DNA from 2 places in the Aquariibacter lacus genome. Region 1 is predicted to be linked to the other one. Evidence: riboswitches for the same ligand, from Rfam matches in the RefSeq annotation. Region 1 holds a riboswitch; the other holds the start of a gene.
What was found. Region 1 has a riboswitch for S-adenosylhomocysteine ahead of ahcY (adenosylhomocysteinase). Riboswitches for the same ligand answer to the same signal wherever they lie in the genome.
Positions count from the first base shown of each region.

Region 2: it holds a riboswitch for S-adenosylhomocysteine, as region 1 does, so the genes downstream of both, metH (methionine synthase) here and ahcY (adenosylhomocysteinase) in region 1, are expected to answer to the same signal.

Region 1 covers NZ_JAERRA010000001.1:617,176-623,028, reverse strand. The annotation lists gene metF (methylenetetrahydrofolate reductase [NAD(P)H]) at 1-540, opposite strand, end outside; gene JI742_RS02855 (TlyA family RNA methyltransferase) at 537-1,322, opposite strand; gene ahcY (adenosylhomocysteinase) at 1,490-2,926, opposite strand; S-adenosyl-L-homocysteine riboswitch at 3,012-3,103, opposite strand; gene ybeY (rRNA maturation RNase YbeY) at 3,204-3,680, opposite strand; gene JI742_RS02840 (PhoH family protein) at 3,706-4,668, opposite strand; gene JI742_RS02835 (sensor histidine kinase) at 4,739-5,853, shown strand, end outside.
Region 2 covers NZ_JAERRA010000001.1:270,160-276,012, forward strand. The annotation lists gene metH (methionine synthase) at 1-2,096, opposite strand, end outside; S-adenosyl-L-homocysteine riboswitch at 2,201-2,329, opposite strand; gene JI742_RS01265 (hypothetical protein) at 2,418-2,993, shown strand; gene JI742_RS01270 (homocysteine S-methyltransferase family protein) at 3,039-4,109, opposite strand; gene JI742_RS01275 (BTH_I0359 family protein) at 4,176-4,466, opposite strand; gene JI742_RS01280 (DUF3108 domain-containing protein) at 4,586-5,722, opposite strand; gene JI742_RS01285 (retropepsin-like aspartic protease family protein) at 5,799-5,853, shown strand, end outside.

The sequences.
Region 1 (5,853 bases):
GTAGAAGAACTGGGTGATCGCCGCCGTCGCGCCGGCCTTGACCTTCTGCGCGAAGTAGTCGATGTCGCGGCGCGCATAGCGCTGCTGCGGGTGGTATTCGGGGTAGGCGGCGACCTCGATCTTCAGCTCCGGACCCTGGGTCTCGCGGATGAAGTGGATCAGCTCGCTGGCATAGCGGAATTCGCCGGCCGTGCCGGTGCCGCTGGGCAGGTCACCGCGCAGGGCGACGATGCGCCGGATGCCCTGCTTGCGGTAGGTGTCGAGGATCTCAGCGATGTTCTGGCGCGTCGAGCCGATGCAGGACAGGTGCGGCGCGGCCTCGTGGCCGAGGGCGGCGATGTCGGCCACGGTCGACAGCGTGCGCTCGCGGGTCGAGCCGCCCGCGCCATAGGTGACGCTGAAGAACTCGGGCGCGACCGGGCTCAGCTCGCGCACCACGGCCTTGAGCTTTTCGGCGCCGGCCTCGGTGTTGGGCGGGAAGAACTCGAAGCTGACCGGCAGCGGCAGGCTGCGGCCGGCGGTGGAGGGGGGGGAAGTCATGAAAGGCACTCCTCGGGCGGCGAGGCCACCGCCCAGACGAAAAATTCCTGATTGCCATCGCCACCGGCCAGGGCGCTGGGAAAGTAGTCGCGCACCGTCCAGGCCAGGGCGGCGCAGGCCGCTCGCACGGTCTGCTCCAGCCGCGGGAAGCAGCTTGCGTCCTTGACCAGGCCGCCGCGGCCGACATGCTCGGGCCCCAGCTCGAACTGCGGCTTGATCAGCAGCAGGGCCTGGCCGCCAGGCCGCAGCCAGGGCGCGAGATCGGGCAGCACACGGCTCATGGGGATGAAGGACAGGTCGCCGACCAGCAGGTCGAAGCCGCCGGCCGGTGCCGCATCCGCCAGCGCCGAGCCGGCCAGTTGCCGCACATGCAGGCCTTCGAGCGCGAGCAATCGCGGATGCCCGGCCAGCCGCGGATGCAACTGCCCGTGGCCGACATCGAAGCCGACCACCCGCGCCGCGCCGCGCGCCAGCAGCAGCTCGCTGAAGCCGCCGGTGCTCTGGCCCACGTCCAGTGCCTGCAAGCCGGCCGGGTCGAGACCGGTGCAGGCCAGCGCAGATTCCAGCTTGAGCCCGCCGCGCGAAACCCAGCGGGTCTCGGCATCGTCGGTGACTTGCAGCTCGCAGGCCTCCGTCAAGGCCTCGCCGGCCTTGCGCGGAAGCTGCCAGGGCTGGTCCGGCGCCATCCGCCAGCACACCGCGCCATGCTCGATCAGCCGCTGCGCAGCCGAACGGCTCGGGGCCAGCCCGCGCTGCACAAGCAACTGATCAATTCGCGGCATGACAGATGAAGGACGACCCGGACCTCAGCGCGGTTCCAGCGAACGCCTCGGCGCCGGCAACAAAGCACGCAGACCCCTGCATGCCCCCGACAGAAGCGGTAGATCCGGCTCCGCCGGTCCACCCGCGTCGCCCCCTTGAGGGGGCGGCCGAAGGCCGTAGGGGGGGCTCAATACCGGTACGTGTCGGCCTTGTACGGGCCTTCCTTCTTCACGCCGATGTAGGCGGCCTGCTCGTCGGTCAGCTCGGTCAGTTGCGCGCCGACCTTCTTCAGGTGCAGGCGGGCCACCTTCTCGTCGAGGTGCTTGGGCAGCACATAGACCTTGCCCACCTCGTAGGCCTCGGGCTTGGTGAACAGCTCGATCTGGGCGATCGTCTGGTTCGCGAAGCTCGACGACATCACGAAGCTGGGGTGGCCGGTGGCGCAGCCCAGGTTGACCAGGCGGCCCTTGGCCAGCAGGGTGATCTTCTTGCCGTCCGGGAAGGTGATGTGGTCGACCTGCGGCTTGATCTCGTCCCAGACCAGGCCTTCGAGCGAGACCACGTCGATCTCGTTGTCGAAGTGGCCGATGTTGCAGACGATGGCCTCATCCTTCATGGCGGCCATGTGCTCGTAGCGCAGCACGCTCTTGTTGCCGGTGGCGGTCACGAAGATGTCGGCCTTGTCGGCGGCGTACTCCATGGTCACGACCTTGTAGCCTTCCATCGCGGCCTGCAGGGCATTGATGGGGTCGATCTCGGTCACCCAGACCTGGGCGCTCAGCGCGCGCAGGGCCTGGGCCGAGCCCTTGCCCACATCGCCGTAGCCGGCGACCACGGCGATCTTGCCGGCGATCATCACGTCGGTGGCGCGCTTGATCGAGTCGACCAGCGATTCGCGGCAGCCGTAGAGGTTGTCGAACTTGCTCTTGGTGACGCTGTCGTTGACGTTGATGGCGCGGAACATCAGCGTGCCCTTGGCCGACATCTCGTTGAGACGCAGCACGCCGGTGGTGGTCTCCTCGGTCACGCCGAGGATCTGGGCGCTCTTGCGGCTGTACCAGGTCGCGTCCTGCGCCAGCTTGGCCTTGATGGCGGTGAAGAGGCAGACCTCTTCCTCGCTGCCCGGGTTGTCCAGCACCGACAGGTCCTTCTCGGCCTTCTTGCCCAGGTGCATCAGCAGCGTCGCGTCGCCGCCGTCGTCCAGGATCATGTTCGGGCCTTCGCCTTCGGTGCCGGCGGCGCCGAATTCGAAGATGCGATGGGTGTAGTCCCAGTAGTCGGCCAGGGTCTCGCCCTTGTAGGCGAAGACCGGGGTGCCGGCGGCGACCAGCGCGGCAGCGGCATGGTCCTGGGTCGAGAAGATGTTGCACGAGGCCCAGCGAACCTGGGCGCCCAGGGCCTGCAGGGTCTCGACCAGCACGGCGGTCTGGATGGTCATGTGCAGCGAGCCGGTGATGCGCGCGCCCTTGAGCGGCTGGCTCTTCGCGAACTCTTCGCGGATGGCCATCAGACCGGGCATTTCGGTCTCGGCGATCTTGATTTCCTTGCGGCCCCAGTCGGCCAGCGACAGGTCGGCGACGTGGAAATCCTTTTGGAGGATGGCGGTATTGACGGGTGCGTTCATGGGAGCTCCGGTGGGATTCACCGCGACAGCCACCCGGAAGGCCCACCCGCAGGACGCGGGGTTCGACGCTCACCAGGCAGGGGTCTGCGGGTGAGCGCCGTTGCCTTGAAGAAGGGTTCGAGCCTGGCCGTCAGCCACCCGGGGGGCGGGGGGACGGTTGCAACGCTCCTCGAACGAGACGGATTCTAGGGGCCTCGGCGCCCGCCCGGGTGAAATCCCGAATGTCCCTGCGCAGCGGCCCGCGGTTCGTGTCAGCTTGCACGGCCGGGGCCGCGGCTCAGCGTGCGGCGTAGGGGTCGGGCCAGCCCAGGGCGGTGAGCAGGGCCGATTCGCGCGCCTCCATGGCCTCGGCCTCGTCTTCCAGTTCATGGTCCCAGCCCTGGGCATGCAGGGCGCCGTGGACCAGCAGGTGCGCGTAATGCGCGACGAGCGGCCGGCCGGCGGCCTCGGCCTCGGCCTCGACGACCGGCGCGCAAAGGATCAGGTCGGCGCTCAGCGGCGGGCCGTCCGGGTCGGTCTCGTCCTCGCCGTAGGCGAAGGTCAGCACATTGGTCGCGTAATCCTTGCCGCGGTAGTCGCGGTTCAGGGCCTGGCCTTCCTCGGCACCGACGATGCGCACGGTCAGCGCGGCGGGCGCCTCCAGCGCCGCACGCAGGCAGCGCTGCACCAGATGGCGCGGCAGCAGGGCGCGGTGGCGGGCATCGGCGAATTGCAGCGAGAGTTGCAGCGACGGGCGGGCGGGCGGGCGGGGCATGGCGGCGGGGCTCACACAGCAGGGCTCAAACGGCCGGGCCGAGCCGGCCGTCGGATTCGTAGGCCTCGACGATGCGCGCCACCAGCGGATGGCGCACCACATCGGCCGAGCCGAAGCGCGTGAAGGCCAGGCCGCGCACGCGGCGCAGCACGCGTTCGGCCTCGATCAAGCCGCTTTCGGTGCCCTTGGGCAGGTCGATCTGGCTGACATCGCCGGTGACCACGGCCTTGCTGCCGAAGCCCAGCCGGGTCAGGAACATCTTCATCTGCTCGGGCGTGGTGTTCTGCGCCTCGTCAAGGAGGACAAAGGCATGGTTGAGCGTGCGGCCGCGCATGAAAGCCAGCGGCGCGATCTCGATCGTGCCCTTCTCGAAGGCCTTGCTCACCCGGTCGAAGCCCATCAGGTCGTAGAGCGCGTCATAGAGCGGGCGCAGGTAGGGATCGACCTTCTGCGCCAAGTCGCCGGGCAGGAAGCCCAGGCGCTCGCCGGCCTCGACGGCCGGGCGGGTCAGCACGATGCGCTGGACCTGGTTGCGCTCCAGCGCATCGACGGCGCAGGCCACGGCCAGGAAGGTCTTGCCGGTGCCGGCCGGGCCGATGCCGAAGCTGAGGTCGTGCGCAAGGATGTTGCGCAAGTAGAGGATCTGGTTGGGCGTGCGGCCGGCCAGGTCGCTGCGGCGGGTGCGCAGCACCAGGGCCTCCGGATCCTCGGCCGGATCGGGCGTGGTCTCGCCACGCTGGGCCGAGACCAGGGCGAGTTGCAGCATCTCCGGCGGGATGGGCCGGGCCGCGCGCGGGTAGAAGCTTTGCAGCAAGGCCACCGCCGACTCGGCCGCGCCGCGCGGCCCCTCGACCCGGAAGCTCTCGTTGCGGCGGCTGATCCGCACACCCAGCGCGGACTCGATGCGGCGCAGGTGCTCGTCGAGCGGGCCGCAGAGGTGGGCCAGCCGGGTGTTGTCCGGGGGGATGAAGGCGTGGCGCAGGATCACGGCAGGTTCGGGCGAGGGCGGCGGCCGATTGTCGGCGGGCGCGGCCCCCTGCGCTGGGCACAATGCCCGTATGCCCGTGCCGCCCCCCGCCCGCCCTGCCCGTGTCGGCTGGTTGGCTGCGGGCTGCTTGCTGGTCGCCATGGTGCTTGCCCTGCTGATGCAGGGCGCGGCGCATGCGGGGGGCGGGCGGGCCGGTGTCTCCCTCGCGGCCGTCAAGAAGCCGCTGATCGTGCTGCGCGCGGCCGAGACGACGACGGTGCCCCGGCAGGCCGAGCGGCCCGACGCGCCCGCTGCCCTGACCCCACCCGCCGCGGCCCGCTACAGCGCCATCGCGCTGCCGGACGAATGGGCCGCCAGCCGGCCGGGCCACAGCGGCACGGCCTGGTACCGCTTCGATCTGCCCTCGCTCGCCGGCCTGGCATCGAGCTTGCCGGGGCTCTACATCCCGCGGGTCTGCTCCAGCTACACGGTGTGGCTCAACGGCGGCCTGCTGCACCAGGGCGGGCGGCTCGTCCCACCCTACTCGGTGCTGTGCTACCAGGCTCAGCTTCTGAGCCTGCCCCCGGCCCTGCTGCTCGACCGGGGCAACCGGCTGGAGATCGCGGTGGTCGGCCATGCCCTGGGCGAGGTGACGGCGCGGCAGCGCGCCGCCGGCCTGTCCGAGATCGTGCTCGGCCCGCAGGAGCAACTGCTGGCCCTGCTCGACCGCCACCGCTTCTGGAACGTCACCCTCGGGCTGGCGATGGCGCTGATGCTGCTGCTGGCCGGCGTCTTCGCCCTCGGCCTGGGCTGGATGCAACGCCTGCCGGCCCTGGCCTACCTGGGCTGCGTGGGCCTGGGCGCTGCCGCGCTCAGCGCCCGGCCGGGCTGGACCGACACCGGCCTGCCGCTCTGGGCCAGCGAGGTGCTGTGGACCTGCGTTCTCGTGCCGGTCGGCATCTGCGGCGTGCAGTTCCTGCTGCGCCAGGCCGGCATCGGCCCCTCGCGGCGCGACGCCCTGCTCTGGCTGCAAGTGCTGCTGGTGCCGGCGGCCTTCGCGATCGCCGGGCCGCAGCATCGCTTCGCCATCGCCGCGGCCGTCTACGCCTTGCTGGTGGCCGAGGTGATCGGTGCCTCGCTGATCTACCTGAGGGCGAGCTGGCTCACCCAGGGCCGCGACTTCCTGGCCATGGCCCTGGGCCTGGC
Region 2 (5,853 bases), 350 kb from region 1:
ACCAGCACCGGCTCGGCGCGCGCCTCGTCGGCATAGAAAGCGATGTCATCGTCCTCGACCTGCTGGGCCGCATACAGACCGACCACGCCGTGGGCTTGCAGCCAGCGACCATCGATGGCGCGCTTGAGCATGCGCTTGCCGTCGCTGAAGACGCGCTGCGCCTCGGCGCCGACGATCTCGTCCTTGAGGATGGCCGGGAAGGGCCCGGCCAGGTCCCAGGTCTGGAAGAAGGGGCCCCAGTCGATGCAGGCGGCCAGCTCGTTCAGGTCGACATTGCGGAAGACGCGGCGGCCTAGGAAGCTCGGCACCGTCGGCTGCCAGGCCGACCAGTCGATCGGCGTCTTGTTGGCCCGCGCCTGGGCCAGTGTCACCATCGGCGTGGCCTTCTTGTTGGCATGCTGCTCGCGCACCTTGTCGTAGTCGCGGTGCAGCTCGGCGATGTAGGCCTTGGCGCGCTCATCGCTCAGCAGCTCGGCGCAGACGCCCACGCTGCGCGAGGCATCGGGCACGTAGACCACCGGGCCGGTGTACTTGGGCGCGATCTTCACCGCGGTGTGCACGCGGCTGCAGGTCGCGCCGCCGATCAGCAGCGGCGTGCCGCGCGTGCGGAACCAGTCGTCGCGCTCCATCTCGGCGGCCACATGCTGCATTTCCTCCAGGCTGGGCGTGATCAGGCCGGACAGGCCGATGATGTCCGCGCCCTCTTCCTTGGCCTTCTTGAGGATGTCCTGGCAGGGGACCATGACCCCCATGTTCACGACCTCGAAGTTGTTGCACTGCAAGACCACCGTGACGATGTTCTTGCCGATGTCGTGCACATCGCCCTTGACGGTGGCGATGACGATCTTGCCCTTGGGCTTGGCCTCGCCACCGGCATCGATCAGGGCCTTCTTCTCGGCCTCGATGTAGGGCAGCAAATGGGCCACCGCCTGCTTCATCACCCGCGCGCTCTTGACCACCTGCGGCAGGAACATCTTGCCCTGGCCGAAGAGGTCGCCGACCACATTCATGCCGGCCATCAGCGGGCCTTCGATCACGTGCAGCGGCCGGCCGCCGCCGGCGGCGATCTGCTGCCACATCGTCTCGGTGTCCTCGACGATGAACTCGTTGATGCCGTGCACCAGGGCGTGGGAGAGGCGCTCCTCGATCGGCAGCGCACGCCAGGCATTGCGGGCGCTGTCGTCCTTGCCGGCGCTCTTGGCGCGGTCGGCGATCTCGATCAGGCGCTCGCCCGCATCCTTGCGCCGGTTGAGCACCACGTCCTCCACCCGCTCGCGCAGCTCGGCATCGAGGTCGTCGTAGACGCCGACCATGCCGGCATTGACGATGCCCATGTCCATGCCGGCCTGGATCGCGTGGTACAGGAAGACGGTGTGGATGGCCTCGCGCACCGGGTCGTTGCCGCGGAAGCTGAAACTCACATTCGACACGCCGCCGCTCACCTTCGCACCCGGCAGGTTCTGCTTGATCCAGCGGGTGGCGTTGATGAAGTCGACCGCGTAGTTGTCGTGCTCCTCGATGCCGGTGGCGATGGCGAAGATGTTGGGGTCGAAGACGATGTCCTCGGGCGGGAAGCCGACCTCGTCGACCAGGATGCGGTAGGCCCGGGCGCAGATCTCGGTCTTGCGCGCGAAGGTGTCGGCCTGGCCCTGCTCGTCGAAGGCCATCACCACGGTGGCCGCGCCGTAGCGCTTGACCAGGGTGGCCTGGCGCTTGAACTCGGCCTCGCCCTCCTTCAGGCTGATCGAGTTGACGATGCCCTTGCCCTGGATGCAGCGCAGGCCGGCCTCGATCACGCTCCACTTGGAGCTGTCGATCATGATCGGCACCTTGGCGATCTCGGGCTCGCCGGCGATCAGGTTCAGGAAGCGCACCATGGCGGCCTGGCTGTCCAGCATGGCCTCGTCCATGTTGATGTCGATGACCTGGGCGCCGTTCTCCACCTGCTGGCGGGCGACAGCCAGGGCATCTTCGTAGCGACCCTCCAGGATCATCCGGGCAAAGGCCTTGGAGCCGGTCACATTGGTGCGCTCGCCGATGTTGACGAAGAGCGCGCCGCGGTCGAGGGCCACCGGCTCCAGGCCGGACAGGCGCATCGGGGGGACGGAAGGGGTCTGCACGGCGTCGGACATGGCGGGCTGCGGCGGGTCACGATCGAAAGCTGCAGCGGGGGCCGGCTCACCCGGCGCGCCCGTGCAGGCGGGGGTGAGCGCCGTTGTCTTCTGGGAGCCGCCGCCCCGGGCGGGAACGGCCGATCACCACGGCCCCGAGCCTGGCCACACCCCCGGTAGATGCCGGGCGGGGCGCGGTCGCAGCGCTCCTCGGGACGGGCCGGATTCTATCGATCCGCGTGCCGTGCTAGCTGACTGCCGACAAGGGCGCTTGCCCGCATCGCGCGCCCGGGGTGCAATCGGGCCATGCCGAAGCTGCCCCACCCTCCCGCCCGATCCGTCCGATCCACCCGAGCGCCGGCCCGCGAAGCCAGGCGCCGCCTCGCGCTGGCCGCCCTGGGCCTGCTGCTGGCGTCCTGTGCGATCCCGCCGGAGCGCCCGGCACCGCGTGGCTCGACCAGCGAGCGCGAGCGCGAACGGCGCGGCGGCCTCTCGCCCGCCCTCGCCGCCCAGCGGCGGCGCCTGGTCGACGTGCTGGCCGCCACGCCGGTGACGGTGGAAACGGTGGGGCGCGAGCTGCGCCTGCGCGTGCCCGAGCGCTTTGCCCATGCAAGCGGCCAGGCGGCCGCGCTGCGGCCCCTGGAGGCGGTGCTGGAGCAGGTCGCCATCGGCTTCAAGCCGTATGCGGCGCACTGCGAGATCGGCCTGCGGCCCCTGGTCGACCCGGGCCTGCAAGGGATGGCCGCCGCCGCCCAGGCCGCCCAGCGCGGCGCCACCCTGCGCGAGCCGCTGTTGCGGCGCGGCGTCGAGGCCAGTCGCCTCCGCATGCTGCCCCCCACCGACGGGACGTCGGTGGAAATCATCCTGCGCGACAGGCCCTGAGCGCGCCCGGCGCGGGCCGGGGCGCTTCCGCCCCGGCCGCCAGACTCAGGCCTCTTCGCGCAGGCTGCTGAGCCAGCCGCTGCGCAAGGCGCGCGGCCGGTAGGCGCTCACGCGCTTGGCAATCTCGGCGATGTGCTCGGGCGTGGTGCCGCAGCAGCCGCCGGCGATGTTGAGGAAGCCCGCCTGCGCGAAGCCCTCGACCATGCGGCCCGTGACTTCCGGCGTCTCGTCGAAGCCGGTGTCGCTCATCGGGTTGGGCAGGCCGGCGTTCGGGTAGCAGGACAAGTAGACATCGGGCGCCGCCTTGTGCAGCTCCTCGATGTAGGGCCGCATCAGCGCGGCGCCCAGGGCGCAGTTCAGGCCGATGGCGATGGGGTGGGCATGACGCACCGAATGCCAGAAGGCCGTCACCGTCTGGCCGCTGAGGATGCGGCCCGAGGCATCGGTCACCGTGCCGCTGATGATGATGGGCAGGCGCTCGCCGGTGGCCTCGAACAATTCGTCGATCGCGAAGATCGCGGCCTTGGCATTCAGCGTGTCGAAGATGGTCTCGACCAGGAAGACATCGGCCCCGCCTTCCAGCAGGGCCTCGCCCTGCTCGTAATAAGCCGCGCGCAGGGTCTCGAAGTCGACATTGCGCGCGCCCGGATCGTTCACGTCCGGGCTGATGCTGGCGGTCTTGGGCGTCGGGCCGAAGGCGCCGGCCACGAAGCGCGGCTTGTCCGGCGTGCTGAACTTGTCGCAGGCGGCGCGGGCCAGGCGGGCACCGGCCACGTTCATCTCGCGGGCGACCGAGGCCAGGTCGTAGTCCTCCTGGGCGACGGTGGTCGCGCCGAAGGTGTTGGTCTCGATCAGGTCCGCCCCGGCGGCCAGGTAGCCCTCATGGATGGCCGAGATCACATCGGGCCGGGTGAAGACCAGCAGCTCGTTGTTGCCCTTCAGGTCCCGGGGATGGTCCTTGAAGCGCTCGCCGCGGTAGTCGGCCTCGCCCAGCTTGTAGCGCTGGATCATGGTGCCCATCGCACCATCGAGGATGACGATGCGCTTGGCCATCTGCTCGGCCAGCGCGGCCCCGCGGGTGTAGGGGCGGCGTTCGATGGGGAGGGGGGTGGGCATGTCCATGCGACGATTGTAGAAAGCCCGCCCGGGTCAACCCTGAGTCTTTCCCCCCTCGTGGAAAGGTCAGTGCTGGACCAGGGGCTGGCTGGGCAGGTGGCTGTAGCCGGCCAGGTAGGCCTCGATGGCCTCTTCGTCAGGTTCGGAGGCGGCCAGGGCCAGCGCGCCTTCGCGGAAGCTTTCGGCCAGGGCGCCCTCCAGAAAGAGGTCGCGGCCGGCCGTCTTGTCGAGGATCTCGAAGCTGCCGCGCTGCAAGCCGGCCGGCAGCGGCCGGCCCTGCGCGTCGCGCTGCGGCGTGCCGGCGGGCAGGTCGAGCGAGAGCACCACGTAGCGGTCGGACTGGTAGAGCACCTGCATGGAATCTCCTGCGGCACCGGGAGGGCGCCTTGTGAACACCGGCTTCAGATGCGACCGGCCTTGCAGGATTCAAGCCCGAGCCCGAGCCCGGCCCGATCCAGGGCCGCCGGGCCGCCGGATCAGGGGGTGGGCGCGGCCGGCGCCTCGCCGGTCTTGCGCAGCAGGTCCAGCGGCTCGCCGCGGCCGTCGCTCAGGCGGATGCGGATCGGCAGGTGGCCGTGGGCCGGGTCCAGCCAGAGCTCGGCCCGGGTGTCGTGCTCGCCGTCCGGCTCGCGCAGCAGCTTGAGGGCGCGCACGGTCTCGCCGCCGACCAGGCGCAGCTTCTCCTCGCCGATCACGCGCAGATGCCATTCAGCCAGGTCGCCGCGCGCGCCGACCACATGGAGCACGAAGGGTGACTCGGGCGGCTGCGTCCACGCGGCGGCCAGGGCGGCGATCTGCACCATCACGCTGAGTCGGTCCTGGCTGCCAGGCGGCAGGCTGTGCACCGTCGGGGGGCCGGAGAAGCTGACCTGCAGCGGCTGGCCGGCCTCGCGCCGGAAGTTGGCGGCCTGCTCGGGGCGGCGCAGCCGGCGGTCGGTGAAGCGCAGCGGCGCCAGGCCGGCGGCGTCGAAGCCGCCGCGGCTGACCTGGGTCAGCACGGTGCCGATCAGCGGCAGCTCGCCGCGCAGCGCCAGGGTGTAGCCCTGGGGGCCGGGCGCCCAGTCCAGGCTGCCCTCGCCGACCAGGCCGCCGCGGCTGAGCCGGTAGCTCCAGCGGGTGGGCGGCGGGATGCGGGTGGGCGGCAGCGGCGCGAGGGCATCGCGAACCGGCGCCGCCGCGGCCGGCCGCTCGCCGGCTTCGGCGGCCGGTGCCGCGGGCGCAAGCGGCGTCGCTGCCGGCACGGGCTGCGCCGCGGGTGGCGGCGGGTCCGCCGGTCGCGGCGGTCGCGGGCGGGTCGGCGGCTTGGCGACCGGTATCGATGCGGGCGGGGCGGCCGGCCGCGGGGCGCTTGCGGCAGCCGGCGCGGCGTCCTGCCCCGGCGCCGCAGGGGCTGGCGGCTCGGGGTCCACGGGGGCCGGCGGCTCGGGCGCCGCAGCGGGCGGCGGCGCAGGCGCTTGCGGCGGGGCCGTCTGCACGCTCAGCACGGCGGGCGGCGGCGCTGCGGGGGGCGGCGGCCCGTCCGGCGTCGCGCAATGACGAAGCAGCAGCAGGTGCAGGCCCAGCACGGCCAGGGCCAGCAGCAGCAGGCGGGGGCGGAGAAAGCGCGAACGCATGCGCCCAGTATCCGCGCGGCCCCCTGCCTACACTGGGGCGACCCGCCTGCCTGCCCCGTACCGCCCGCCTCCGGCCATGCCCTCGACCCTGAAGATCGCCACCGTCTGGTTGCTGCTGGGCCTGGCCGTCT